4 regions of the Brevibacillus sp. BC25 genome follow, and region 4 is predicted to be linked to each of the others. Evidence: riboswitches for the same ligand, from Rfam matches in the RefSeq annotation. Region 4 holds a riboswitch; each other region holds the start of a gene.
What was found. A riboswitch is a leader RNA that binds a small molecule or an ion and turns the genes downstream of it on or off. The one in region 4 is predicted to bind S-adenosylmethionine.
Positions count from the first base shown of each region.

Region 1: another riboswitch for S-adenosylmethionine. It lies ahead of PMI05_RS10980 (homocysteine synthase); the one in region 4 lies ahead of PMI05_RS18000 (MetQ/NlpA family ABC transporter substrate-binding protein).
Region 2: another riboswitch for S-adenosylmethionine. It lies ahead of PMI05_RS15495 (aminotransferase class I/II-fold pyridoxal phosphate-dependent enzyme); the one in region 4 lies ahead of PMI05_RS18000 (MetQ/NlpA family ABC transporter substrate-binding protein).
Region 3: another riboswitch for S-adenosylmethionine. It lies ahead of PMI05_RS08480 (BMP family protein); the one in region 4 lies ahead of PMI05_RS18000 (MetQ/NlpA family ABC transporter substrate-binding protein).

Region 1 is NZ_AKIX01000038.1:68,147-75,666, forward strand. Features, by position in the region: gene PMI05_RS10940 (SDR family oxidoreductase) at 1-421, opposite strand, end outside; gene PMI05_RS10950 (BrxA/BrxB family bacilliredoxin) at 1,006-1,434, opposite strand; gene rnjA (ribonuclease J1) at 1,514-3,184, opposite strand; gene PMI05_RS10960 (hypothetical protein) at 3,283-4,053, opposite strand; gene PMI05_RS10965 (YqzG/YhdC family protein) at 4,157-4,495, shown strand; gene PMI05_RS10970 (SCO family protein) at 4,492-5,118, opposite strand; gene PMI05_RS10975 (rhodanese-like domain-containing protein) at 5,200-5,511, opposite strand; SAM riboswitch class I at 5,823-5,929, shown strand; gene PMI05_RS10980 (homocysteine synthase) at 6,020-7,324, shown strand; gene PMI05_RS10985 (helix-turn-helix transcriptional regulator) at 7,484-7,520, shown strand, end outside.
Region 2 is NZ_AKIX01000052.1:37,926-45,445, forward strand. Features, by position in the region: gene PMI05_RS15480 (hypothetical protein) at 44-1,441, shown strand; gene PMI05_RS15485 (DUF5665 domain-containing protein) at 1,451-1,792, opposite strand; gene PMI05_RS15490 (pyridoxamine 5'-phosphate oxidase family protein) at 1,931-2,389, shown strand; SAM riboswitch class I at 2,464-2,583, shown strand; gene PMI05_RS15495 (aminotransferase class I/II-fold pyridoxal phosphate-dependent enzyme) at 2,678-3,841, shown strand; gene PMI05_RS15500 (PLP-dependent aspartate aminotransferase family protein) at 3,838-5,025, shown strand; gene PMI05_RS15505 (YhcN/YlaJ family sporulation lipoprotein) at 5,050-5,652, opposite strand; gene PMI05_RS15510 (PhoH family protein) at 5,855-7,189, shown strand.
Region 3 is NZ_AKIX01000030.1:6,516-14,035, forward strand. Features, by position in the region: gene PMI05_RS08470 (ABC transporter permease) at 1-684, opposite strand, end outside; gene PMI05_RS08475 (ABC transporter ATP-binding protein) at 659-2,188, opposite strand; gene PMI05_RS08480 (BMP family protein) at 2,327-3,355, opposite strand; SAM riboswitch class I at 3,556-3,678, opposite strand; gene PMI05_RS08485 (methyl-accepting chemotaxis protein) at 3,814-5,289, opposite strand; gene PMI05_RS08490 (DUF3298 and DUF4163 domain-containing protein) at 5,445-6,062, shown strand; gene PMI05_RS08495 (MarR family winged helix-turn-helix transcriptional regulator) at 6,264-6,677, shown strand; gene PMI05_RS08500 (hypothetical protein) at 6,728-7,003, opposite strand; gene PMI05_RS08505 (hypothetical protein) at 6,978-7,310, opposite strand; gene PMI05_RS08510 (NAD(P)/FAD-dependent oxidoreductase) at 7,494-7,520, opposite strand, start outside.
Region 4 is NZ_AKIX01000062.1:46,831-54,350, forward strand. Features, by position in the region: gene PMI05_RS17970 (ABC transporter ATP-binding protein) at 1-586, opposite strand, end outside; gene PMI05_RS17975 (ABC transporter permease) at 602-1,390, opposite strand; gene PMI05_RS17980 (ABC transporter permease) at 1,396-2,217, opposite strand; gene PMI05_RS17985 (nucleoside hydrolase) at 2,244-3,173, opposite strand; gene PMI05_RS17990 (ABC transporter substrate-binding protein) at 3,258-4,331, opposite strand; gene PMI05_RS17995 (hypothetical protein) at 4,529-4,885, opposite strand; SAM riboswitch class I at 5,106-5,208, shown strand; gene PMI05_RS18000 (MetQ/NlpA family ABC transporter substrate-binding protein) at 5,310-6,140, shown strand; gene PMI05_RS18005 (methionine ABC transporter ATP-binding protein) at 6,183-7,220, shown strand; gene PMI05_RS18010 (methionine ABC transporter permease) at 7,220-7,520, shown strand, end outside.

The DNA of each region.
Region 1 (7,520 bases), on a different contig from region 4:
TTCCCCAGTATGAGCTGATATTTACGACGACTCCGCCATTTGCGTGCTGAACCATAAACGGTAAAAAGGCGCGAATTACATAGAAAACACCATTCACATTGATGTCCATCACTCTCGAAAACTCGCTTGCCGCAAGCCCAATGACTGGGCTGTTCCGGTTTATAATGGAGGCATTGTTAATCAACAAATCGGGAACGCCCACCTTGGCTTTGATTTCCTCTGCCCACTTTTCCACCTGCTCCATTACCGAAACGTCGACGACAGAAAAATGATGCTGATCTCCGAATTGCTGACGCAGTCCTTGCACCTCTTTTTCCGAACGACCGCAGCCTGCAACCGTCCAGCCTGCTTCGTGAAAACGCTCGACCATCGCCCTACCCAAACCACGTGTCACACCTGTAATCACTACCAGCTTGTTCATTTTCTCTCCTCCTCTATTATTATACTTATTAAACATTTTAGTATAATAACAAAAAGGAATCAATCCCAATAAATTTGAGTTTGGGCTGTAGTGTTGGGGAGGAAACAGGAGAAAACGCTCAGCTTCTAGGGCCACCCCCTGGGGGATTGACTGCACGACTCCATGCAAAAAGCGAAACCGCGTCCAAAGTGGTCCTTTCAGGATGTGTTTCAGAGGTGGACGCTTAAGGGCGTGTTTCGCTTTTTGTATGGAGTCTCGGTCGGTGTCCCTAAGATCTTCGCTGTTTTCTCCTGTTTCCTCTACGAGCTTTCCCTGTTTAAACCGGCTTTTAAAGATTTAAAAGAATGAAGAAATGTCCTCAGTAACGACAGAGAAGAATATTTCCCGGCGTAGCGGCTACCACTTTTGCGTTTCCCCGCGAATCCCTTCGGAGCGGACAGTCTTAACCCTCAGATGGACGGAGCCTGGAGCCTAGACTGGAAATATTCTTCTCTTCACTACAGCCCCATTTCAAACGATTACTAACACCAAGTCTGTAAAAAAAGACGCCCGGTTACCGAGCGCCTCGTGATGTTGCATACTTCTTATTTGTAAGTGTCGTAAGCGTTGGTCAACAGGCCAGCGATTGTCGCCAGTTCGTTGTTCTCGATCTGATGACGCTCGACCATAGTCATGATTTTGCCATCTTTCATGATCGCGAAGGATGGGGAAGACGGTGCATAGCCTTCGAAATACTCACGTGCTTTTGCAGTCGCTTCCTTGTCTTGACCTGCGAATACAGTGAAGATGTTATCCGGCTTTGTAGCGTGATTCAAGGAATGTACAACTGCTGGACGAGCGAGTCCTGCTGCGCAGCCACAAACCGAGTTCACAACAACAAGTGTCAGGCCTTTTGCATTTGGCAGTGCTTGCTCTACTTCTTCAGCAGTGCGAAGCTCTTGAAAACCGTTGCGAGTCAACTCATCGCGCATCGGTTGAATTACTTGGCTCATATATGCTTCATAAGACATCATTGGGCAACCTCTCCTTTATATCACGTGTTCAACTTACTTATTATTATACCCCGACTACGCCTACCCGAGAAAGCAGGAGCTACACTTCCATCAAAATGGTAAGAATCATTGGATTACGGCCTGTCTTTTCGTAAATGAACGGCTTGATCACTTCATTAATCTGTGACTTCAGCTCAGACCATTCCTTGATTTTCTTATCCAATGCTTCCTGCAAACGCCCACGAACGAGCTGTGTCGCTTCCTGAATCAAGGATTCCGAACCGCGTACGTATACGAACCCGCGGCTCACGATATCTGGGCCCGTCAAAATTTTGAAGTTCTTCATATCCAGGCTGACAACTACAACCATCAAGCCATCCTCTGCCAAATGCTTGCGATCGCGCAGAACGATATTGCCGACGTCGCCAATACCACTGCCATCAATGAGGACAATCCCTGCTTGTACTTTGCTGAGCCACGCTTTTTCGCGGTTGCAATTCAGTACTTCGCCGTTGTCCATAATAAAGATGTTGCTCTCCTCGATCCCAACCTGTTGGGCCAGCTTGGAGTGAGTCTTGAGCATCCGGTATTCCCCGTGAATCGGGATGAAATATTTTGGACGAATGAAGTTGAGCATGAGCTTTAATTCTTCACTGCTGCCATGTCCAGATGCGTGGATGTCAAATGCATGACTCAATACCACGTTGGCACCTGCACGGTACAGCTTGTCTATCGTGCGACTGACGTTGATTGTGTTCCCAGGAATCGGGGATGCGGAAATGATAACCGTATCTTCTGGATAAATGGAAACAGTACGGTGCGATCCGGAAGCAATCCGGGTCAACGCTGCCATCGGCTCACCTTGACTACCCGTGCAAATAATAAGCACTTGGTTGTCCGCGTAGTTGTCGATGTGCTTAATATCAATCAACATGCCCTCTGGCATTTGGATGTAACCCAGCTCTTGTCCAATCAAGAAAACCTTTTCCATACTGCGACCAATAACCGCCACTTTGCGATTGCATTGCTCGGCAGCGTCTACCACCTGTTGCAGGCGATGCACGTTGGAAGCAAAGGTAGCCAGGATGATGCGTCCACGCGCTTTGCGTACCACATCGAGAATCCCTTCCCCTACCGTTCTCTCCGACATCGTAAATCCAGGACGCTCACTGTTCGTACTGTCGGACAAAAGCGCCAAGACGTCTCCACTCGCACCAATGCGTGCAATTTTTCCGTACTCCGTTGTTTGTCCGACTGGTGTCATGTCAAACTTGAAGTCACCCGTGTGAATGACCATTCCCTCAGGTGTATAGAGCACAACTCCCAGGGAATCCGGAATACTGTGGTTCGTACGGAAGAATGTCGCCTTCAGCTTGGCAAAAGGAATTTCCGTATCTTCCGAAATTGGAATCAGCTTCACTTCGTTTTGCAAACGGTGCTCTTCCAGCTTCGCCTTGACCAAGCCCAGGGTCAGACGACCACCGTAAATCGGCACCTTGATTTGCCGTAAAATATAAGGAATCGCTCCGATGTGATCCTCATGTCCGTGCGTCAACAAAAGTGCTTTTATCTTATGCTGGTTGTCCTTCAGATAAGAAATATCTGGGATAACCAGATCAATACCAAACATTTCATTCTCGGGGAACTTTACCCCGCAGTCAATAATGATGATTTCGTCCTCATACTCGACGCAGTACATATTTTTTCCGATCTCGCCGAGGCCGCCCATCGCGAAAATCTTAACGTCGCTCAATCTCTTTCCTCCTAACATCGTCGTGCATGATTATGGGAATCCGAACCAAGCATGCCATTCTTATTATATCACAACGTAAGACGTTCGTTTCACACAGTCTTGTCTATTCCACACATTCATCTTCGGTCAATAATCGAATACTGATACTTCAAATCAGTAACTCTTTCATCGGTAACGACACTGGCTCTCGCCCAAAAGTCGTGCTTTGCATAGGAATCGCCCGTCCATACCTCCGTAATTTCTCCTGAAGAGAGCTTTAGTGGTACGGCTTCGACTTCTTTTAATACGGCGCCACTTTTGTTTTGCAATCGCAGTTTCAAATCAATCTCCAACGGCTGATCCGATTGATTCCGTATCAGGATCAGACTTGAATACGGATACCCGGCACAATTTTTGGTACAGTCTTGTTTGCTGTATACGATGGCGAGATCAATAGGCTTCTCATTATCCATCTTCGCCGCTTTCCATTGGTCTTTTGCTTTTTGTACGACGGTGACGTACTCCGCTTTTTTCAAAAAAGGCCCCATGCCTAAAAAGGCAGCAGCAAAAAAGCTAAACAAGCCAAAGGCTGTGCATAGAAAAACGAGGTTCATTTTCCAAAACTGTTTTCTCATCATGATCAAAAAGACAATATACATGAGGATACAAACAAACACCAACAGGATACAAAAGTATAAAAATACCTCCAAGTCTGACTCCGTGGGTAACACCGGAATGCCATACTTCATTTGCCAATGTACATTCGCAGCGAAGCAGCCTCCGTAAATCAATACGGCAGAAGCAATCGTGAGCCCCCATTTTTTCCAGAAAGGAGGCTTTTGAAAAATGGCCGCAAGAACCCCCACCAAAATAGGAAGGCCAAATAAGGGAATGAGCAAGTAATGCATCGAAAACCTCCCGCACTTCATTGTCATTATTTTCTACGAATGATATGCCGAAAAGTCTTCAAAATACATGGCAAACCATTTCGAAAAGGAGAGGGATAAGTAAGTGCAAGCCGCTCGTCGCCTATTTCGTTATCGGAATATGATGCCCCTTCTCTCCACTGTACTTTTCCTGTTCCTCTTTCAGCCGTTCCCTACCTATGCCCAGCCTCCCTATGCAAAATGGGGCAGGCTCGCGATGCAGGAAACGATGAAGCGATATCCAAACGCTCAAATTGTGGACTACCTACATGTCGGACGAAAACAAAAAACGCCCACCACGTCGGAAGAGACGTTTAAGCTCTTGCTTCAAGAAGGCAATCGCAGGTGGGCGTTACTCGTTTATATTGAATTCGTGAATCAGACAGAAGAAGTCGTAAACATCTCCTATGAGGAGACTCACTAGTCAGCGAGCTGTTCCATCTCTTTCATCATGATTTCCATGTCCATGTCAGCTGCCATCCCGTACGCGCGGCGCATGTTTCCATCTCCATCCACAAGGAACATGCGAGCCGTATGGGCATAAGAACCATCTGGCTGCTTCATGACCATCAGACCAAAATCCTTCGTCACTTTCTCTACAGCCTGAGCGTCCCCGCGCAGGAACTTCCAGCCGCTCTGATCTGCCTTGAACTTGGCTGCGTACTCCTGCAAGACTTCCGGCGTATCGTTATCAGGGTCAAAGGAAATGGAGATAAACTCTACTTTGTCTCCGAACAGTCCCTTTTCCTTCAACTGATCTTGCAGCTTGGCCATGTTGTACGTAGTCGCTGGACAAATATCCGGACACTTGGTAAACATAAACTCCACCAGTCGTACTTTGCCAGCACTTTCATTAAATGTATAGGTTGTTCCGGCACTGTTGTCCAAGGTGAAATCCGCGATGGGCTTCAACACTTCGATCTTCTCTTCTGTCATATACTTATAACCAAATACTCCGACGATAGCCAAAAGGATAATGCCAGCTAACACAGGAAACCAATGTTTTTTCATCGCAGATTCATGCTGCAATTGTGTTCCTTCACTCACGGGTTGCTTCCTCCCTGCTTGTCCCATGCGAGATGCCTCCTGATTACACACGGGAGGCATTCACACTGTTTCTATCACTTCTTACTGTTCCACTTCACCTGGCCATGCGAGCATGCCGCCAACCATATTCGCCACGTCATACCCTTGTGCACTCAAATACTCTGTAGCTGTATTGCTTCTGGCACCACTACGGCAAACCATCACAATCGGAATGTTCTTATCCAGTTCATCGATACGGTGCGGCAAAAAGCCGAGTGGGATCAGCTTTGCCTCTTTGATATGACCTGCATTCCACTCATCGACTTCACGAACATCAATGACTTGCAGCTCCTCTTTGGCTTCCAGCTTTTCCAACAGCTCTTGTGGTGTCATTTCCTTTACTCCATGGCTCATCGCTATTTATCCTCCTATATGTACGATCAGATCAGTTGTAACCACCTCCATGATATCATACGCTTTTTTACTTTTCTAACGCGAAGAGCACTTGGCTTCACCATACATCCATGCTCCCTATTTTCTACCATTATCTCCTATTTCGCTGCGACAGTAGCCACACGGGATGTGAACAGCTTGAGGCAAAAGCGTTACAAATTAATGGCATGAGTGAACACCTTCCATCTATATATACATAAAAACCTCCCTGATAACTTACTATTATGCGTTGACAGCGAGGGGATATTTTCATACAATTACGACAACAACTTTTCTCATCAAGAGCGGTGGAGGGACAGGCCCTACGAAACCCGGCAACCAGCAGACTAGCTGCATGGTGCCAATTCCTGCAGAATCCAGTGATTCTGAGAGATGAACACAAGCCCGTGCATGATCGGAGCCTTCTTCTTCTCAGGAGAATGCTCCGTTTTTTATTAGCCGATTTCCCATAGTAAAAGGAGAGATGGACATGTCCGATCAACAACAATGGAAGCCAGAAACACTTGCGGTACACGGTGGACAGGAGGTTGACCCTGTAACAGGCTCACGTGCTGTTCCGATCTATCAGACGACCTCCTACGTTTTCCGTGATACGGAGCATGCAGCCAACCTGTTTGGCTTAAAAGAGTTTGGGAACATCTATACGCGCATCATGAATCCGACGCAGGATGTATTTGAAAAGCGTGTTGCCCTGCTCGAAGGTGGTGTTGGTGCACTCGCGACCGCATCCGGGCAAGCTGCCATTACATTCGCCATCTTAAATATTGCGCATGCAGGAGACGAGATCGTCGCTTCCAGCAGCCTCTACGGCGGTACCTACAACCTGTTCGCCCACACTCTTCCCCGCCTCGGTATCAAGGTTCATTTTGCTGATCAATCCAATCCGGAAAATTTCCGTACCTATATCAATGAAAAGACAAAAGCCGTGTTCTGCGAGACGATCGGCAATCCGCGCATTGATATCGCTGATATCGAGGCGATCGCCAATATTGCCCACGAAAATGGCGTGCCTTTGATCGTGGACAACACCTTCGCGACCCCGATTTTGTGCCGTCCTTTTGAGCACGGGGCCGATATTGTCGTGCACTCCACCACCAAATTCATCGGCGGCCACGGAACAGCAATTGGCGGTATCATCGTAGACTCTGGAAAATTCGACTGGAGTAACGGAAAATTCCCAGGTCTGACTACACCAGATCCAAGCTACCATGGCGTCGTCTATACAGAGGCAGTCGGTCCACTCGCTTATATTATCAAAGCGCGCGTCCAGCTCCAGCGCGATATCGGAGCGGCTGTTGCCCCAATCAACTCCTTCTTGTTCCTACAAGGATTAGAAACACTGCATCTGCGCATCGAGCGGCATAGCCAAAACGCCTTGGCAGTAGCCAAATTCCTCGCCAACCACTCTGCCGTAGAGTGGGTGAGTTATCCGGGGCTGGAGTCAGACTCCCAGCATGAATTGGCACAAAAATATTTGCCAAAAGGTACTGGCGCGATCCTGACCTTTGGAATTCGCGGTGGCGTTGAGGCAGGAAAAACATTGATCGAGTCAGTGAAGCTGTTCTCCCATCTCGCAAATGTCGGGGACTCCAAGTCACTCATCATTCATCCAGCTAGCACAACACATCAGCAGATGACAGAAGAAGAGCAGGCAGCAGCCGGAGTGACTCCGGGACTTATTCGCCTCTCCGTCGGCACAGAATCGATCGACGATATCCTCTCTGATCTGGAGCAAGCCCTGCAGCGTGCGTTGCAATTATCCACGGTCGGTTAACCATACCTATACAAGGAAAGAAGAATCACGTGATCTCTTTGGATAGAGGTTTGTGATTCTTCTTTTTACTTTTTTATTTTTGTTCGAAAAACATTGAATTTCAAATTCGATATTTTTATAATATTATCATTCAAGAAAATTTTAGGAGAGTGGATATACGTGAAAGTTTTGAACATCGGAAGTGAACGGACAACGT
Region 2 (7,520 bases), on a different contig from region 4:
AGCAACCAGGGGGATTTTGGCAGACTAGAAGGGGGAACTACCGTTGAAAAAGTACATGACCAAGCCCGTATTAGCAGTGGTGACAGCTGCAGGTATTCTTGGCTGTTTGACGCCAATTTTTGCCAATGCAAGCTCGATTGCTAGTCCAAGTGCCACAAAGGTAGTCATGAATGACGAGGGCAAGCAAGTCACACGCTACAATCTGAAAGAACTTGCCCAAAATGATCCAACCACGTTGAACATGCTCTTGAAAAATCAAGCGGACAACTTGTACATCATTGTAGAAGAAATCAACTTGAATACGAAGCTCCAAACGTTTATGGAAGAAAACAAAGCGGAGTGGGAGCGTATCTACAACGAGTACTACAGCGATATTTGGCTGGAAGTGCGCCTGACAGACAATGATCAAGAAATCGTGAGTGTAAATGCCAAGACTGAAAATAACAAGGTGTACATAAAGGGGATTGTGACTTCGGATGTCACCAAAGTGGTTGTGAAAAAGCCGAATTCCGACATCATTGAAGTCGTGCCGACCAACGAGCACTCTTTTACGGTCAGCTTTGAAGCTCCTGATGCATCTTATGAACCGTATGTAACCGTGAGTGCCTATGCAGGCAGCAAGTTGGTTGATAGCGAAAAGGTAAAGATCGTTCCAAAAGCAGAAGAAGATAAGGAAATGATCATCCATACCATGTCTGTATTGGATGCGAAGAAAAAGGAATTAAAAGTAAAAGGAATTGTCAAGCAGGGGGCAGACAAAGTAACTGTCACCTATAATGGCGTGAAAAAAGACGCAAACGTGAAGAAGCTGTGGGATGGCGTAGGCAGCTTTACGGTTTCAGTAAAGGATGTACAAGCAGCAAAAGATCAAAAAGCCTTGATTGAGGTTTACGAGGATGGCAAGAAGATTGATTCTGAATCCGTTCAGGTAGAAATCGTTAACGCTCCTGACAAGGATCAAGCGTCCGTATATGCCATCAAGGCGACTGCTGTAAACAATCCTGCCGCCAAATCCATTCAGGTGAAGGGGACAGTAAGCGGCTGGAATAAAAAGGACGATACAGAATTGTTTGTGATCGCTCCTGACGGGAAGAAAAAAGAAATTGAACCGAATGACAAAGGTGAGTTTTCTTTGACGTTGTCTTACAAGGATCGTTCCTTTAGCGCCAAATCGATTCAATTCGCATTGTATGAAGACGATAAGCTGGTTAAGAAAGCTGACGTTGCATTAAGCACAAAAGTCATTGTCGAGCCTGTGAAGCCAACAGATGACGATGAAGACGATGATGATGACAAAAAGAAAAAAGAAAAAGGGAAGCAAAAAGATAAGCATCCCAACGGCAACGCGTATGGCTATTGGAAAAAGCACGGTAAGGAATGGAATGATGACCACGATGATGATCATGACGACGATGACGATCGTGACGACGACAGAGACTAGTCTCTATCGTTAAGGCCGCTGCTTGTAAGTCTCGACGTACTCCACCAATTGTCTGATGTAATCCCCCAGAATGGGGATCGAAAGAAATTGCGTCAAGAGGGAGCCGAGGAAAGCCAAAACGATAGCAGTACCAATTGTCAATCCCAGACCCCGGGCAAGACCTGCGAGGAAATTAATCCAGAGCAGCTTGCGCGGGGCTGTGTAATTTTGGATCACATCTGCTAGTCGAATATCTTCCAGGAACATCGCAATTTTATGCATCCGCTCATTTACCTTCCGAACTTCCTGAAGCTCTTCAAGTACTTGGTCAATTTGCTGCATAAGGCGGTCTGTAGGCGACAAGCTGTCCATCCCCTTCCATCATTCGGTATTGTTACCTACCAGTCTAGGGAAAAAGACAACCAGAATCAAGGTGGAGAGGAAACGTTTGCCTATCAGCTAAGCGAAGGGTAAAATGAACGTACAAAACGTTTGTTAGGAGGCTTTAAAATGGCTGAAACTGTTTCCCAATCTCTTTCCGAAGATTTATTCAAGCTCTTGCAAAAGGAGCGTTTTGTTACCTTGGGCACAGTAGACCATGAGTCAGGGGCACCATCGCTCAGCTCCTTGTCCTGGACGTATGCTGTCAGCGCCGATACGATTCGTTTTGCCGTGGATAATCGCTCACGTATTTTGGCTAATATTGCGAAGGAACCACAAGTTGTCCTGCATTTGATCGGTGCCGGCTCGTCTTTCGCCATTAATGGTCGTGCTGTCGTCAAAACAGACCGACTGGAAGGTGTTCCGCTCAAGCTGGCCATGGCAGAAATCAAGATTGAGGCTGTTCGTGATATTATGTTTTACGGTTCCCGTATTTCCGTAGAACCACAATATGAAAAGACGTATGACAAAAACGCGGCAGCGAAGCTGGACAATCAAGTTATGACCGCTTTGAAAGATGCAAATTAACGGGTGGAAATAAATTGTTGACAAGAATCCTGCCGATCCTTTAGTATTAGGGTCAATCAAATTGAATAGCAATCTTCTTATCCAGAGCGGCGGAGGGACTGGCCCGATGATGCCCGGCAACCAATCACCTGTATTTTATCAGGGAGATAATGGTGCTAATTCCTGCAGAGTTATCAAACTCTGAAAGATGAGAAGGATTTGCTTACGGTGACGTAAACAAAGCCTTCTTTCAGAGGAAAGGGGGCTTTTTTGATGCCCTCGTACATTATTGGAGGGAGAGAAATAGACATGAAATTGGAAACAAAATTGATTCAGGCGGGCGTAGGCAGAGACGAAAATACAGGGGCGGTGAGCTTTCCTGTTTACTATGCAACGGCTTATCGCCATCCTGCCTTGGGCCAGAGCACTGGATATGATTATACACGCACAGCTAATCCTACTCGCACCATTTTGGAGGAGACCATCGCTGAAGCGGAATCAGGAGATGCAGGATTTGCTTGCGCCTCCGGAATGGCTGCTGTTCATACCGTCATGGGTTTGTTTTCCCAAGGGGATCATCTGATCGTTTCACTCGATCTGTACGGGGGAACCTATCGATTGTTCGAGCAAGTGCTCTCTCGTTACGGTCTGACGTTTTCGTACGTGGATTTACGTGACATTCGTGCACTCAAAGATGCGATTCGCCCGGATACAAAGGCCATCTTCGTCGAGACGCCAACCAATCCGCTCATGCAGATTACCGATATTCGAGTAGTAACACGATTGGCGAAACAGCACGGGCTCCTGACGATTGTAGACAACACATTCTTAACCCCGTATTGTCAACGCCCACTAGAGCTTGGTGCAGATATCGTCTTACATAGTGCAACCAAGTATTTGGCAGGACATAACGATGTGCTGGCTGGACTCATCGTAACAAAAGGGGAAGAGTTGTCGGAAAAAATCCGGTTTTTGCACAATTCAATCGGTGCTGTACTCGGACCGCAAGATTGTTGGCTTCTCGTTCGCGGGATGAAAACATTGGCATTGCGGATGGAGCGCCATCAATCCAATGCCTTGATTGTCGCGGAAAAGCTGCGTGAGCATCCGGCAGTAGCGGAGGTATTTTATCCAGGTCTGCCAGAGCATCCGGGACATGAGATACAGGTGAATCAAGCGACTGGGCATAGTGGGATGGTATCGTTCCGCGTATGTGATGCAGAGCAGGTGGGATTGTTCCTGCAAAATCTGCAAATCGTGTCCTTTGCAGAAAGTCTGGGTGGTGTCGAGTCATTGTGTACGTATCCGGCGACGCAGACTCACGCCGATATCCCGCAAGAAGTAAGAGAGCATGTCGGTGTTTGTGATCGATTGTTGCGACTGTCGGTTGGCATCGAGCATCCAGATGATGTCGTAGCCGATTTGTTTCAGGCATTGAATGCTAGTTTGGTCGTAGGGGGGAGTGTACGATGAATTTTGCAACCAAGATCCTCCACGGTTCAACTTGCATTGACCCGTTCACAGGTGCGTCGTCGGTTCCGATTTATCAGGCTTCCACATTTCATCAGGCTGATATCGATCAGCCAGGTACATTCGATTATGCAAGATCAGGCAACCCGACCAGGCAGGCTTTGGAGGAAGCCATTGCGTTTCTGGAGGGAGGCGCACGCGGTTTCGCGTTCTCATCTGGCATGGCTGCCATATCCAGCGTGTTCATGTTGTTTTCAGCTGGAGACCATGTTGTAGTGGCGGAAGATGTATACGGTGGCACGTTTCGGTTTTTGACCAAGGTATTGTCGAGAATGGGCATCTCTGTTACGTTCGTGGATGCAACAGATACAGAAGCCGTTCGTGGGGCCATTACATCTGCAACGAAAGGGGTTTACCTGGAGACCCCCTCCAATCCCACCTTAAAGGTGACAGATATTGCAGCGGTTTCTCGTATCGCGAAGGAGCACGGCTTGCTAGTCATTGTCGATAATACATTCCTTACCCCGTATTACCAGCGGCCATTGGAGCTTGGCGCAGATGTGGTCATTCATAGTGCAACGAAGTTTATCGGAGGGCATAGCGACGTCGTTGCAGGTCTGGCTGTGACCAGAGAGGCTGCGTTAGGGGAACAGCTCTACTTTATCCAGAATGGCATGGGAGCGATTTTGGGTGTGCAGGACTGCTGGCTCGTGATGCGTGGGCTCAAAACATTGAAAGCCCGACTGGATGTCAGCACGAAAACAGCCGCGAGCTTGGCTGACTGGTTGTCTTCGCATCCACAGGTAAGCCGAGTCTACTATACAGGACTGGCGGATCATCCCGGCCATCTGATTCAAACACAACAAGCGACTGGTCATGGGGCTGTTCTTTCTTTTGATGTTGGGAGCCGCGAGCGAGCAAAAGCGTTGTTTGATCGCGTGAAATTGCCGATTGTGGCTGTCAGCCTCGGGGCAGTGGAAACGATTCTCTCCTACCCAGCTACGATGTCGCATGCGGCGATGCCTGCTGAGGAAAGAGCTGCAAGGGGAATCACGGATGGTTTGATCCGGTTGTCAGCTGGTTTAGAGGATCTCGATGACTTGGTGGCAGATTTGAAGCAAGCATTGGATCAGTTGCCATCTGAAGCGATCGTCCATAAAGAAAAAGAGGTATTCTCCCGGGCTTAAATCCGGGGGATACCTCTTTTTCTTTTAAGGTGTTCCTGTACGATTTGCGTTGATCTTGTTTTGTCCTTGCGGTTCTTTGTGCATACGTTTTTCTTTTACTTGAGAAGGGGTTTGTTCGCGGGGCTGCACACTGCGCGGTAGTTGCGGTATGATCCGACCAACGATATCGGCTAACTCTTCCGTAATTCCGGCAACAGGACGACCGCGACGAATATCATCTCTCATCTCCCGTAACCGTTGTACGACGGCAGGGTCTGCGGTTACGACAGCGTTTGCTCCTTGAGGGTCTTCTTTCAGCGCTTCCGCAACCGTATACTTAATGACGCCGACTTCTGGGCGATCCAGATTCGGGTCCACAGTAATACCGACTACGGCATATTTGCCCAAGACCACAGCAGTCGCGCTGTGTACCCTTTTCACACGAGTTGCCAGTTGGACCAGACGATCAGCGGTGGCTTGAGAAGATTGATTATAAGCAGGCTCAGGAGCTGTTTGCTGAACGCGTTGAGTATGAGTGGCATGCTTCGGCTGTGCAGCCTGATTCGCCGGTGGTTTATTGCCCGACATGCATGCTGTAAGCAACAAGCTAAAACCGAGGCAGTAGATCATGATCCGTTTCACAGGCATTCTCCCTTTCCCAGTATTGCCTTCCTTCGTGAGGAGGGCAGGGTTACAAGTATTTTGTTCTGGGCTGCCCATTTTCATTCTGCCAATGGGTCGTCTATCTCTGTCTACCTGAACATAGACTGTAGTACATCACGTCGCCGCACTTGAGCATCCCTACAAAAATTGCATAGGGTATATAAGAAGGGTAATAGGAGGCGAGATTTTGAAGAAAATCTACGTACTGGACACCAACGTACTCCTGCAAGATCCTAGGGCGATGTTTTCTTTCGCTGACAATGAAATTGTCATACCAGCTGTCGTATTAGAAGAAATCGATTCCAAAAAGCGGTACATGGATGAAATTGGCCGCAATGCTCGGTACGTATCTCGGCTCTTTGACAGTTTTCGTGAGCTGGGGCAATTGCACACTGGCATTACCCTAGAAACAGGCGGGTTGTTTCGGGTGGAACTGAATCATTCCTCTTTCCACCGCCTTCAGAAACAATTCACGGAAATGAGCAATGACAACCGCATTTTGGCGGTCGCACTAAACTTACAGGAGGAGGAAAACGGAAAACCACAGCCAAGACCAGTCATTTTGGTAAGTAAGGATGCGCTCATGAGAGTCAAGGCTGATGCTTTGAATATTTCCGCAGAGGATTTTCTTTCGGATCGAGTTGTGGGGGAGTTCTCCAGTATTTACCCGGGGTATCAGAAGATGATGGTAGCGTCCAACATCATCAAGACTTACTACGCGACAAGAAAGCTGCAGCTGGCCTCCTGTTTTCCACGCTATCGCTTTTACCCTCATCAATTTTTAGTGCTGAAGGACGAATGCAACCCATCTATTTCAGCGATTGGAAAAGTCGACCCGGACGGAAAAATGTTAGAAATGCTTGTGTCAGATGATGATCCGATTTGGGGCATCCGAGCCCGTAACGTGCAGCAACGGATGGCAACCGAATTGCTGCTGCGAGATGATATTCCTTTAGTAACCATGACCGGGAAGGCCGGTACAGGAAAAACCTTGCTGGCATTAGCAGCGGGCCTGCTGCAAATCGAGGACCAGCAAAAGTACAAAAAACTGTTAGTGGCAAGACCTATCGTTCCGCTTGGAAAAGACATCGGTTATTTACCCGGCGAAAAAGAAGAAAAGCTTCGACCGTGGATGCAACCGATTTATGATAATTTAGAATATTTATTTAATACAAAACGCCCAGGTGATCTGGATAAAATTTTGGCAGGCATGGGTAGTTTGCAGGTGGAAGCTTTGACGTATATTCGTGGGCGCTCCATCCCAGAACAATTTATTATCATTGATGAAGCTCAAAACTTGACAAAGCATGAAGTGAAGACGATCCTGACGAGGGTGGGGGACGGCTCGAAAATTGTGCTAATGGGTGATCCAGAGCAGATCGATCATCCGTATCTGGATGAGAGCAACAACGGTTTAACCTACGTGGTAGAAGTATTTAAAGACCAAAAGCTGGCTGGACATATCCAGTTGGAAAAAGGCGAACGGAGTGTGCTTGCACAGCTGGCCGCAGATTTATTGTAAAGAGGATGTATGAAAAACTGCGAGGAGGTCATACTATTTTTGTCGAGCCCGATGATTCATGTAAGTAAACGGCGAAATGCCTTGCAGGAGGCGAAGATCCGTGGATAATCATGATCAAGCAATCGACGAAAGTCGTATGGAAATACACCGATTCCTTTAGCTACTTTTCTCTACGATGGAGGTTGAAGAGCCAAAGAGAATAACCGGTAGAACCCCATAAGCAATTCGGGCTCGACAAGGACCGCTCCTCATTGGAGCGGTTTTCATTTTTTGAGGATTTGGCAGTCAAAAAGAAAAACGCGGATAAACGATCCGCGTTTTTGTCCGATTT
Region 3 (7,520 bases), on a different contig from region 4:
AAACAGCGAGTTTTGACCCAGCATCTTCACTTCATAGCCAAAAGGCGTAAACCGAAGTACCCAGAACAACAGCAGCGCTGCAACGATCGCAAACAAAAACCCTGCATGCACGCTCATCCCCGCAAACAGCTTCGGAAGCCAAGCGCTTTTCTCCAGCATGACGGTCTGTGCCAGTGCCGCAGAACCCGAGCGATCCCGGAATGGCTCTGTCACGAGATAGCTCGCAAACAATACCGCGATGTAGTTGAAGAGCAATGTAGAGATGAGCAACGGAATGCGAAAGCGGGCTTCCATAAAGCCTGGCAACAACGCCCAGAACCCACCAACTGCCATTCCTGCGAAAATACCCGCCACAATTTTGATCATTCCCGGTGCTGGCAAGTAGATCGCGACTAACGCAGCACTGACGGCACCCAGCACCATTTGCCCTTCCGCCCCCAGGTTGAATACCCCTGCCCGAAATGCGAGGGAAAGACCTAGGGCAATCAGCATGATAGGCGTGGCTCTCGCTAATGTAGACGTAAAGAAATAAAAACTGCCAAAGGCCCCTTTCCACATTTCCTGGTAGGTGCCCAAGATCGATTCGCCAACTGCAGCAATGACCAGCGCCCCGGTCAACAAACCGATGACGACAGCCAATAACGGCTGAACCAATGACTTAGATAGCTCTTTGATTGCTGCCATGAATGCTTCCTCCCGCCATGATCACGCTGATTTTTTCTTCGGTTGCCTCCAGGCGTGAAAGCTCTCCAGCGATTCGCCCTTTATACATGACCAAAATCCTGTCAGACAAGGCGAGAATTTCGGACAACTCGGAGGAGACGAGCAAGATCCCGTCTCCCTGATTGCGCTTTTCGATCAGCGCCTGATGGATGTACTCCATGGCACCAATATCCACCCCTCGCGTAGGCTCAGCCGCAATCAAAAACGGGGTTTCCTGTCCCAGCTCCCTTGCTACGATCAGCTTTTGCAAGTTTCCACCTGACAGATTCCCTGCCAGCTCCTGCAATTGTCGGGAGCCTGTCTTGATGGCAAACTGCCCAACCCAGCCTGTTACGACTTGGCGGAATTTCTCCCGCAGAACAACGCCGCGACGGTTGTAAGCAGGCTTTCGCTGATAGCCCATCAACGCATTTTCCTCGACGCTTGAGAGTTTGGCCGTTCCCCACAGGTAGCGATCCTCCGGAATATGCGCCAAGCCGGCATCCCGAATGGTAGCTACTGATTTGTTCGTCACGTCCTTGCCGCCTAACCGCACCGTGCCCTCCTGTGCCGCTCGCAAGCCACTGATCGCTTGCAGCAGCTCGGATTGACCATTCCCGGAAACACCTGCAATTCCTACGATTTCCCCGTGGTGCACGGTAAAGCTGACTTGATCGAGCAGTGTCTGCTTTTCTCGAACCGTGAGATTCTCCACCTGCAACAAAGGACCTTTATCCAGAGGAACTCGCTCAGCTAGCTCCTGCAATTCACGTCCGACCATCAGTCTGGCTAAATCGTCCGCGTTGGTTTCTGTACGGGATACCGTTCCCGTCACTCTTCCTCCGCGCAGTACCGTAATACGATCCGCTACCTCCATGACCTCCTGCAACTTATGTGTAATCAAAATGACGCTCTTGCCGCTCTCCGCCAGGTTTCGAATCGTTTGCAGCAGATCACGTACCTCCAGCGGGGTAAGTACAGCTGTCGGCTCGTCTAGCACGATAATATCCGCTCCCTGATACAGGACCTTCAGAATCTCGACCCTTTGCTGTTCCCCAATCGAGCAATTCGCTACCTTGGCCTGCGGATGAATCGGAATGCGATACTGCTCACTAAGCGCCCGCACCTTGTCCTCCGCGTCATTTCTTTTGAAAAAACCCGCTTGATTCGGCTCGTATCCGATCACGATATTTTCAGTCACACTGAATTCTCCGAAGAGCATAAAGTGCTGGTGAACCATCCCGATTCCATTTCGAATCGCGTCCTCTGGTCCGCGAAAAACAACTGGCTTGCCGTTTAACACGATCTCTCCCGACGTCGGTTGCTCCATCCCGTACAGCATCCGCATCAGTGTTGTTTTGCCCGCTCCATTTTCCCCGACAATCGCGTGGACTTCTCCTGCTGCCAGTGAGAACGACACCTTGTCGTTGGCGGTAAAATCTCCGTACTTCTTGGTCATGGCCCTCATTTCCAAGCGATCGGTCATTCCCACTCCCTCATTTCTGTACGTCCTTTTATGAAAATGGAAGACCGACTACACAGCCGTAGTCGGTCACATCCATCACTGTGCACAAGCTATAAATAACCGTTCAAAAAGTTGGCTTTTCAGCACCGAGCTACCTTTTTAGAACTGGTCTGGTACTTTGCGAGTGCCCGCTACAATCTCATCGTTGATCGCTTTCACTTTATCCACCACTTCTTGTCCAATAAAAGCGTTCAGAGGCGTTTTGCTTTCGTGCGTGACATAGGTTACGCCAACACCTTTTTCTTTCAAGCCGTACGCAACAACACCTGGTTTGAACGTTCCTTCTACAAAGTTCTTCACGGTTTCATAAGCTGCCGCGTCAGTCCCTTTCAATTGGGACAGAACAATATGCTCTGGATCAATCGTCGTACGGTCAACGTCCTGACCTGCTGTGAAGAAACCTTTTTCCTTCGCTGCTTCGAAAACGCCGAGGTCGCCTACTGCTGCTGCACCGTTAATGAAGTCAGCGCCTTTGGAAGCTTGGAGCAACGCCAATTCCTTCGCTTTTGCCGGGTCAGTGAAGCTACCTACATAGTTGACCATCAGCTCTGCTTTTGGATTCGTCGCTTTCAAGCCCTCTTCGAAGCCAACTGTCCATTTTTTCAACTGTGGAATATCAAGAGCGACAATCATACCCACTTTGTTCGTTTTCGTTGCCAGACCTGCTGCTGCTCCCACCAGGTAAGCCGCTTCCTGCTCGCGGAAGGTAACACTGCGAACATTTGGCAAATCCACTACAGTATCAATAATCGCAAAATTACGGTCAGGATTTTCGGTTGCTACTTTTTTCAATGCATCCTCTGATGTAAAGGAAGAAGTGATGATCAAATCATAATTTTCTGCAACAGCCACGCGCAGATTCTCTTCAATCGCTCCATGGTCTGTAGATTCAATCGTTTTCACTTCTGCGCCCAGCTCTTGTGCGGCTTTCTTTGCACCTTCATCCATTTGTTGGAAGAACGGATTCACACCGATTTTCTCGGGCAAAATCAAGGCAATTCGCTTTTTGGCCGCGCCCTCTTGTCCTGCTGCTTGTCCTCCTGGCTGATCTGCAGGTGCGCTTGTGCCAGTCGAGCACCCTGTTGCCAATACTGCGAATGTCGTTAATGCCAGCAATAACTTCTTCATGATGTATCTCTCCCTATCCGAACTTTACGTTTTTCTTTATCCTATTAGGTAATGTACGGCTTTTTACCCATTTTTTCAATACCATTTACGAATATTATCTTATAAAATAAATTTATCGTTCGTTTATTACCTCCTTCCTTTTATAAATACAACAAAAAAACTCTTCCCGGAGGAAGAGTTTGCGTACGTAGCCGTTCTCTTCCTCATCTGTCAAAACCATGGTACAGGTTTTGCAGGAATTGGCACCTTTCTGTTCATGCATAGACATGATCAGTGGTTGCCGGGCATCATCGGGCCAGTCCCTCCGCCGCTCTTGATAAGGTAGGTAAATATATTTAGTTACAATGGAATTCATTCTAGCAGAACGGTTCAAAAATGCAATTCTTTTTTCTTAATTCCAAACACTTCTAAAAGTGAATCGAAGTTTAAAAAGTCGTCTTTTACTTTTTAAACAACCTTTAATTTACGTGAAAGGTTTGCTGGAGACGATGAGACAATGTATTCAGCTCGCCCAGCTCTTCCGTAATCTCACGCACTTTTTGATGCTGGTTTTCTGCTGTCGCAAACAGCTCTTCTAAGTTGGCTACGGATTCCTCGGTTACGGCTGTAATGGTCGACATCTCGATGGCAACTTCGCCGGAACGTACTTTTACCCGGTCCATGCTGGAGCTTACTTGATCAGCTGCTTCCAAGAAGGCCATCATCCCGGCACGCACTGCTTCGATAGAGGCCACTGTTTTCACGGCCAGCTCTTGGCCTTTTGCAACAGACGTTTCCCCATTGCTCATATGCTGCACCGCATTCTCACTTTCCTGATGGAGAGATTTCAGAATGTCGGTAATTTCCTGCGTAGCTGTCGCGCTTTGTTCCGCCAGCTTGCGTACCTCATCCGCTACAACAGCAAATCCACGTCCATGCTCGCCTGCACGAGCCGATTCAATCGCCGCATTCAGCGCCAAAAGATTCGTTTGTGTCGCGATCTGATTAATAGCGCCGACAATTTCCTCTACGCGATTCGCCTGACGATTGAGCTGGTGAATCGTAGAGGCTGCTACATTAACTGCCTGCACAATTTGCTCCATCTGCGAGGACAGCTCGTTCATCATCTGAACGCTTTCTGTCAGACGACGGTTATTTTGTTGCGATTCCGTTTTCATTGAGTTGGTCTGTGTTGTGACTGCCTCGATTTCCTGGTCGATGGATTGAACCTCTTCTTCGATCTTCACCGTAGAATTCGCCTGCGATTCCATACCTGTGGCGACTTCCTTGAAGGCTACCATCATTTCATCTGTATTGCGCTTCGTACCTTCCGCATGTTCATGCACATGATCACTTGTACGATCCAGTTGCTCCGTCATTTGCTGGATGTTCAAAAGCATTTCTCCCAGACGGCGCTCCTTCTCTTCCGCTTCCTGCCTTGCGTCATCAGCTTTTCGCAAGGAGGCTTGTCCGGCGAGACACAGATACGTGACGGCTCCCATCATCATGAGAATCGTGACAATACGCATAAGCAAATTGAGCTCCGAAAAATCACCCTCGAAAATCTCGTAGGTTCCTGTGTAGAACCCGATAACCGTGACAATGATTTGGGTAATTCCCGCTGTTACGACTAGCTTCCAATCCAAGTAGGCTGCCAAAAAGCCCATGACGATAAAGGCGAGGAAGGTAACCTCCTGGTAATCAGTAAAGTGATCGAATGAAATCGCATAAAACATGAGTCCAATTGCTACCAGATAACGAATCACAAGACTGTCTTTGCGAATGAAATAATACGGCGAAACAATTAGAGTGACCAGCAATCCCAAGGACGTCACTTTCCAGAAGTTCACATCCACTTGGTAGGCAATGAGTCCCGCCATCCACAAATGATTCCATAGGATAAAAATCATAAAGCCTTCTTTTTCAGTCAAGGTATTGCGAATCAATTGAATCATAACCGCCCCCCGTTTCCTTTTTACTTATGTATCGGATTCTTTCCCCATTATATAGCCAAACCTTTGCCAAATTTGTGAAAAAAGTAAGAACAGCCAAAAACAATTTCGAATAGGCTATTACACAACTCTCACGTACAGGAGGCAAACGGAGAAAAGTGGAACTCAATCAATTGCCAGCTACTGTGCTGACACGGACGATTAGCCGTCCGAACACCACGATTTACTATCCCCAATTGGCAGGCCTAGCCAACCAACAAGCGGAAAAAGATATCAACCGGGCGATTTATCAAACGGTTCAAGGCTTAATTCACGAACAACAACGGGTCCAGGTACCGGGAAATACAGAAATGCAAGGAAGCTACGAAATCAAGACAAACGAACGCGGTATTTTCAGCGTCGTGTTGAGCAACTACGCCTACACACCGCAAATGGCTCACGGCATGACCTTCCTCGGGTCGATCACCGCAGATATCCAAACAGGCAAGCTGTATACGCTGCGTGAATTATTCAAGCCAGGAAGCGATTACGTCAAGGTGATTTCCGAAAACATCAAGCGTCAAATCAAAGAAAGAAGCATCCCCACACTCAATGGCTTTACTTCGATTAAGCCCGATCAGGATTATTACCTCGCCGACAAAGCACTGGTCATCTACTTCCAGTTGTATGAAATTACACCTTACTACGTCGGTTTCCCCATGTTCCCCATTTCGGTCTATGAACTGGAGCCGCTCATCAATGAAAAAGGACCATTGAATATCTTGTCCGCAGATTAATCCTCCACCGTATTTTTCACCCAGGTGAGTGTCTTCTTCCATGACACTCGCCTGGTTCTATTTGTGTCAGAAAATCCATTATTTCGCCATCGAATAAACGTTTACTTATATGTACGAAACTGCTAGTATGTTATTGTACATATTTACTTAAGCAATAAAGTGTACGATATATCGGACCAGCTTTCCTGGAGGTATATACTCATGCAATATTATGGTCATCGAATTAGCCAAACCGCAAGAATATTCAGTAAATCTTTAAATGGGACTATGTCTCCCATGGGATTATACAGTTCGCAATGGGGTATTATCCTTTGCTTGCATTATCGCGAATCGCTCACCCAGGTTCAATTGAGTAACTACCTGAATGTGGAAGCGCCGACGATTACCCGGACACTCACCCGATTGGAAGAGATGGGCTGGATTATTCGCTCAGAGGGCGATGACAAGCGTGAGCGCTATGTGTCCTTGTCCCCGCAAGCAGTCGAACGGTTCCCGGAATGGCTGGAGGCTGCCAAAGAGCAAGAAGAGCTGGCACTCCGCGGCCTTGACGAAGCAGAACTCGCTATCTTTAACCGCGTATTGAAGAAAATGAACGATAATTTGCAGCCATTGTAGCAAGTAAAAAATGACTTCGCCCAAAAGCAGTTTGGTGAAGTCATTTTTTGTTAGCCATTTTGCCTTGTGCTATGGATGATGGTGTTGAGCTCTTGTTCCAATTGAATCAGTTCAATCTGTATCTGTTGCTTTTGCAATTGTTTTTTCTGTTGCAGCACTTGTTTTTTCAAATCACTTGATTCTTTGTCATTTTTCTCGTTCGCTGTAGAAGTATCCTGGTCCGGTTCCACCTGTCCAGTCGAGCCTATCGCAGCCAGGAAGGCACCCAGAACTGCAATCCACCCGCCTACCGCTACCAGCTCATTCGCCAGATTTTTTTCGATCATCCTTCTTCCCCCCGTTCTTGGATGGATTCTCCTGTAAATTCTTCTTTATATCTTGAACACTGTCTCGTAATTGGGCAATTTGCTGTTCAATTCGTTTGAATTGCATATCTTCATCATTGTCATTGCCATTTTTGTTTTTCCCATTGATTTGCTTGTTTAATTGGATGAGGGGCTGTATCGACTTCTCATTGTTGCAGGCAGGCTTTTGACTTAATCTGGTTGTTTTATCAATGGCGAGTATGACAAAGCCAATCGAAATAATCCAAAGTGCTATTACAGCGGTATCATCATCATCACAAAAAAACATAGATACCTCCATGCCAACAAAAAGTCGTAGTTTAATTATTGGCCCTTCTATACAATACGCTTCTGCCTAATTCCTCGTGACATCGGGACCATCACTTTCCTGATATTGTTCTGTCATGAAAAAAGGCTCCCCACCAAGCACAAGCGTGCCCGGCAAGAAGCCTATTTGTTATGATCGTATTCGTTATTGCATACGCTTCGCGATATTGCG
Region 4 (7,520 bases):
CCTCCTGATCATGCGATACGTACACAGTCGTAATTCCCAGCTCCTGCTGAATGCGACGGATTTCTACGCGCATGTTGATCCGCAGGTTGGCATCGAGGTTACTGAGCGGCTCATCGAACAACAGCAGGTCAGGCTGAATCACCAGTGCCCGAGCAATCGCCACGCGCTGTCTTTGACCACCGGACAGCTCCTTCGGGAAACGCTTTTCATAGCCGCCGAGACTCACGACTTCGAGAATTTGCTGCACCCGGGTCTTTACCTCTGTTTCATTGACCTTGCGCAGGCGCAAGCCGAATGCCACGTTATCGAAAACAGAAAGGTGTGGAAACAGCGCATAGCTCTGGAACACAAACCCGAAGTTGCGCTTGTTGACCGGAACCCGCGTATAATCTTTTCCGTCAAACATGAAACGGCCATCTTTTGCTTCCAGAAAACCTGCAATCAGTCGGAGTGTCGTCGTCTTTCCGCAACCGCTCGGACCGAGCAAAGAGATGAGCTGTCCTTTTTCGATATTGAGATTGAAGTTTTGCAAAATATATTGATTGTCATAGGCAACCGATACGTTTTCCAGCGTGAGCAATGCCATGAGTTGATGCCTCCGTTATCGTTTTGTAAAGTAGGAAAGCCCCATCAGACGTTCAATGATAAACATGAGAATAGCCGTAAAAATCATGAGCAGCACGGAAATAGCGGCGATCGTCGGATCGAAGTTGTTTTCTACGTACGTCAGCATCTGGATTGGCAGCGTGCTTACCCCTGGTCCCGTCATGAAAACAGAGATATCTACGTTGTTGAACGACTCCAGAAAAGCGATCAGAATCGCAGCAATAATTCCGGAGCGAATATTCGGCAAGACGACTTTGAAAAAGGTTTCGAGACGACCTGCCCCAAGGCTTAAAGCCGCTTCTTCAATAGCGAAGTCAAAATTGGACAAGGAAGATGCAATGACGCGAATGATAAACGGAAGCATCAGCACCGTATGACCGACGAGAAGTCCCGCATAAATCGGCAAATTGTATACGACAATGACGTATTTCAGCATGGCAAAGCCCATAACAATACCTGGAATCAGGACAGGTGAGATGAAAATGCCATTCAAAATGCCCTTGCCACGAAAATCAAAGCGACTGAGCGCATAGGCTGCTGGAATCCCCAACAAGAGCGCCAAGAGATTCCCCAGCAAGGAAACGAACATCGACGTCTTGAATGTCGTCATGAACATTTCTACATTGAAAATGTTTTCGTACCACCGCCAGGAAAAGCCCTCCGGCGGAAACTTCAAGACGCTCCCCGGCTCAAACGACGTAAAAGAAATGATAATGAGCGGCCCTAACAAAAACAGAAAGACGAGAGAGGTAAACAGGGCCAACCCGCGATTTTTCTCCTGCATAGCTTCTACCCCTTCGGATTTAATTTCGTCGCCAGCTTGTTCATGAAATAGATGACGACAAATGTAATGACAATCATGATCGTGGCAATGACGGATGCCAAATGCCAGTCATTGAGCGTAATCGCATTTTGATACAGGAACGTGGAGATGACCCGCTGTTTTCCACCTAGCAGGGCAGGCGTGGTGTAGGCGGTCAAGCTTCCGACAAACACCAGAATGCTACCGATGATGAGTCCCGGTACACTAAGTGGCACAATGACCTTCCAGAAGGCAGTTAACTTGGAAGCACCCAAGCTCTCCGCCGCCTTCAGCAAATCTGGGTCGATGTTTTCCATCACCCCTACCAGCGTAATAATGATCAGCGGCAGGAACAGATGAATCAAACCAATCATCATCGCAGTCGGCGTATACAATATTTCCAACGGCTTATCGATGAGCCCGATTGCAAGCAACGAGCTGTTCAATAAGCCCTTTTTTCCGAGAATAATCATCCAAGAGAACGACCGCACGACAGAGCTAGTCAGCAAAGGAAAAATCGCCAATGCCAGCAAGATACCCTTTTTGCGTGGGCCCAGCTTGGAAATGTAGTACGCGGCAGGAAAACCAATCAGAACACACGCAATCGTCGTGACCAGACTGACCTGTAGCGTTGTCAGCATAATTTTCAGGAAGTACGCGTCGGTAAGAAATTGCAGATAGCCTTGAATCGTAAAGCTACCATCTTGATAAAAGGTGGATGCAATCGTCATCACGATTGGAATGACCATGAACAGCGTCAAAAACAGCACACCCGGCAACAGCAATAAATAAAGACCCGTTTTTCTCATCTGATTAACTCCTGTTCACGGTATCGTCAGGCTTTCAATGCGCCGATAAAACGCGCAAAGAACGCATCTGCATCTACGTCCAGACAGACGTTTATGTTCGGTTCTTTTTTCAGGCGGTTTTGAAAGTCGCAAACCGTTTGCCCATCACACAGCTCACTTCTCGTTTCGATATCTACATACAGTTTCTGCGTCTTCACCAGCTTGGGATCGAGTGCGACTGCGACAGCCAATGGATCATGCATGGCGCACGCATAGACGCCATTTCGCCCGAAATAGCGATGGAGGTAATCAGACGTACTCTGTCTTACGTACTCGCCCATCGGTGTATCTCCTAGCTCGCGAATATGCTCCTCGTTTAGCAACACTCTTCGCGTCACATCTAATCCAACCAGCGTCAATTGCGGGAATCCAGCATGAAACACAACCTTGGCTGCCTCAGGATCGACGTACATGTTATACTCCGCAACCGGCGTCACATTGCCATGCTCGCGGACCACTCCACCCATGAAAATGACTTCCTTGACGTGTTGGACCAGCTCTGGGCATTTTTTCACCGCCAGTGCCAAATTGGTCAGCGGCCCCGTCATGATGAGCGTAATCTCTCCGGAATGCGCGAGTACGTTTTCCACAATGAAATCAGGAGCAAAGCCAGCAGTCGGTTCCTTGTAAATCGGAACTCCGGCAAGGGCACCTCCCAAGCCATCTTCACCATGTACAGCGTGCTCGAAAAACAACGGCCGCAGCAGAGGTTCAGATGCTCCACAGACAACAGGGATTTGCTCGCCGACTTGCAAGAAATCGAGAATTTTGCATGTGTTTTCTGTGGCTTTTCGTAGCGATACGTTGCCATTCACCGTAGTGATGCCAACCAGATCAAATTGCCCGCTCTTCACAGCGAGAATAATGCCAAGCGCATCATCAATGCCCGTATCCACGTCAAGAATGATCTTTTGCACGAGTGGTCCTCCTCACGTTCATCATGAAAACGAGGGTATATCCGAAATTGTCTATACCCTCGACCTTTGTTTTTCTATCGTTCGTTATTGCGTGATTTCACGATTCCAACGGTCAATCCATGCTTTGGAGTGCTCGTTAACGAATTTCATGTCCAGCATTTTCAGCTTGCTTACGGTTTCTTCCCCGTACGTTACGCCTTTTGCTTCTTCTTCTGTCAGTTGAACAGACTTGTTTACAGGAGAATCGATTTTTGCTTTTGCTGTTTTTTCCTGAACTTCCTTGCTCAGCTGGTAGTTAATGAAGTCTTCAGCCAGTGCTTTGTTTTTCGAGCCTTTTACGATGTTAACCGTATTCATGACCGCATATCCGCCGCTTGCAGGTTGTACGAAAACAGCTTCTGGAACAGCGGCTTTGATGTCTTTGAAGTACATTTCCATGATCGGTCCTACGCCGATTTCTTCTTGACCAAACATGTTCACGTATTCGGAAGTCTTATCGTAGAACTTCACTACACTTTGGTTGACTTCTTTCATTTTCGCGAAGGCTTGATCCTCGTTAAATTCCTTGCTGCCCGCGACCGTAGAAGCACTGTCGAGAACCATCGGGCCAGTTGTGGACGTAATGCTAGGCAGTGTCAGCTTGCCCGTCAGCTCTGGGTTCCACAGGTCTTTCCAATCCTTGATCTCGGTTTTCACGAGCTTTGGATTGTAGGCAATCCCGAATTGGCCAATCGTGTAAGCTGGACCGTACTCCTCGCCCAGTGGTGCTTTGGCGATGTCGTAGATTTGATCCATGTTCGGGATGCGGCTGCGGTCGATTTTTTCAAATGCGCCACTCTCAATCCCTTGCTGTGCATAGTAGTCAGAGAGGTAGATCAAGTCTACATCGGAGCTTCCTTGGCGAATTTTGTTCAGACGCTCTGCGTTGTTCCCGATTTCCAGCACAATTTTCACGTTATGTTCTTTTTCAAACGGCTCATATACTTCTTTGCGGAAAAAGTCTTCGGAAAAGCCCCATGTGGAGATGACCAGCTTTTGTGGCTCACCCTTGGCTTCGCCGCCAGCTCCTCCCGCTTGTGGTTGATCATTGCTGCCACAGCCAGCGAGAGCCAGTGACATCATAGAAAAAGACAGGATTCCAGCAAGTAATTTTTTCATCGTAATTCTCCTCCAGTTGGGTTCATTTGATGACAAAATATGGTGATACAATAAAAAGAAAAGTACCCTTGATTAGAACTTATCATTCTAAACAAGAGCACTTTTCTTCGTAAACAAAGAGAAGTGACACCCGTTTTTACGCAAAGTCTACGGTCTCCCCTTAAGATAGATCAAAAGAAAAAATCCGAACGATTGCGTCAGGTATTCAGTTCTGATTCAGCTAAAATAACATTTGTGATCGCCCACTGTGTAGGCGCATCATAGTCCCGCAGCACGGCTTCCAACGGCAACCCCATCTCTTCTTCCAATCGCTCCCGCAGTCTCTTCTTATAAAGAAGGGACATCCGAAAATCGACTTCGAGCTTGAGGGCCGGTGCTTCTCCTTCCAACGCTTGTGAGCGCGGAGAGCGGCGATGCTTGGCTTGGAACGTAATCATCTGATTTTCAATCGTGACTCGGAGCAGAGTCGTTCCAAATCCGAACAACTCTTTTGCTATCTCATTATAGATGGCAGACAGCTTTTTTCTGGTTTCATTGGAGTCCACTAGAGTCATGTCATCACCTGCGATAGCTGGTATCGGGTTCATTCGCTCTCATTATACAAATGATTTTTCAATTCTTCAATAGAATATTCGTATTTAGATCAATTTCACATTTTTCCACCAAGTCATTCGTTTGCAAAAACAGTTGACACCTAAAAAATCAGTCGTTATAATCCAACTATCCAAATAAGAATTAACAACAATGTTTGGAATGATAATTTCATAGCACATTCTCTTATGAAGAGAGGTTGAGGGACTGGCCCTATGACACCTCGGCAACCTATCGCAAACGATACGGTGCCAAATCCAGCGGAATTTATTCCGACAGATAAGAGAGGTATTGTTGCAGTGTGGATACATACTCGCAGTCTTCGCCTCTTCTGTCGGAAGAGGCTTTTTCTATTCCATCTTACATCCAGAGAAAAGGGGTATTTTCATGAAAAAGACTGGTCTACTGCTCACTACACTGCTGCTCGCTGCATCGCTCATAACGGCTTGCGGCGGTAAACAAGAAGCTGCACCTGCTAACGGCGGCACTGCTGCTGAACAAACCTCACTCAAGGTAGGCGTCACTGGCGGCCCGCACGAAGAGATTCTCAACAAAGTAAAAGAAGTCGCAAAAGGCAAAGGGCTCGACGTCGAAGTCGTCGTTTTCAACGATTACGTACAGCCGAACCAAGCTCTCGATAAAGGAAATCTCGATGTAAACAGCTTCCAAACCATCCCGTTCTTGGCGAAGTTCAATCAAGATCACAAAACAAAGATCGTCGAGGTCGGAAAAACCGTGACGTACCCGATGGGCCTGTACTCCACCAAGCATAAAAAAGTCGAGGACATCCCTGCTGGCGGCGTTGTCGGCATTCAAAACGACCCGACCAACCGAGCACGTGCCCTGCTGCTCTATCAGGCAGCTGGTTTGATTAAGCTCAAGGATGGCGTGGGTGACAACGCAACACCACTGGACATCGTAGAAAATCCAAAAAATTTGCAATTCAAAGAGCTGGAGGCTGCTTTCCTGGCACGCTCGCTGAAGAACGTAGAAGTCGCTTCGATTAATACGAACTTCGCAATGGAAGCCGGCTACTCCCCGCAAAAAGATGCGATCTTCGCTGAGACGGCCGACTCTCCCTATGTAAACATTTTGGCAGCCAACGAAACCAACAAAGACAACCCAGCTGTCAAAAAGCTGGTGGACATCTACCGTTCGGAAGAAGTGAAAAAATTCATCGACGAACGTTTTGAAGGAGCTGTACTGCCGTCCTGGTAAGGTCGACGCCAGGAACATCAAGAACAACAAGGAGAACTAGTTATGATACAGCTAACCGATATTCATAAGTCGTATCAAGTAGGAAACAAGCAGGTAGAAGCATTGAAGGGCGTATCCCTGCAGGTGGAAAAAGGGCAAATCTACGGGGTTATCGGCTTTAGCGGAGCAGGGAAAAGTACCCTGCTCCGTACCATCAACCTGTTGGAGAAGCCGACTAGCGGTTCTGTGATCGTCAATGGCCAGAACATGCTGACCCTCAAGGAAAAAGAGCTGCGGCAAGCTCGCAAAAAGATCGGGATTATTTTTCAACACTTCAACCTGCTCTCTTCCTATAATGTCTTTGACAATGTCGCGGAAATCTTGCGGATGAATCGCGTCCCCAAAGATGTCATTAAGCGCAAGGTAGAAGACCTTCTCGGCTTGGTTGGCTTGTCTGATAAAGCAAACGCTTATCCTTCTCAGCTATCCGGTGGACAAAAGCAACGGGTGGGCATCGCTCGTGCGCTTGCGACTGATCCGGAAATCCTGCTCTGTGACGAAGCGACTTCCGCTCTCGACCCGCAGACGACCGAATCGATTCTGGAGCTGTTGCTCGACATCAATCGAAAGTTCAACCTGACCATCGTGCTAATTACGCATGAAATGCAGGTCATCAAAAAAATCTGCGACCAGGTAGCCATCATGGAAAATGGCGTCGTCATCGAGCAAGGCTCTGTTCTGGATGTTTTCAGCAATCCGCAAGAGCAAACGACCCGTAATTTTATCAAAACGGTTTTCGACGATCAGGTACCACAGGAGATTTTGTCCAAGATAAAAGAAACCGGACCCGTTTCCAAAATTGTTCGCGTTGCCTTTCGCGGTGATGCTGCTCTCGATCCTGTTCTTGGTACCTTGTCGGCACGTTTTCCGATTAGTACGAATCTGTTGTACGGCTCGATTACAACCATTAAGGGAACGGCGCTCGGCATTTTGCTTTTGCACATTTCTGGTGAAGACCAGGCCATTCAGGATGGCATTCGCTACTTGCGCGAATCCGTCTACCGTGTAGATATTGTGTCACCAGAGGAGGTGCGGAGCTAATGGAGCGTCTGATTGAAATGATTCCGGTATTCGGGCAATCTCTGCAAGAAACTGTCATCATGGTTGGAATTTCTTTGTTCATTGCGACGTTGATCGGAATTCCGCTCGGGATTCTGTTGGTCATCACACAAGCGAATCACCTTTTCCCGAACAAAATCATCTATCACACCCTGAATACGATCATCAACATTGTGCGTTCGCTGCCTTTTATCATCCTGATGGTCGCCATCATTCCTTTTACGGAGTTGATCGTGGGCACTTCGATTGGGATTGAAGGAGCAATAGTACCGCTCATCGTCT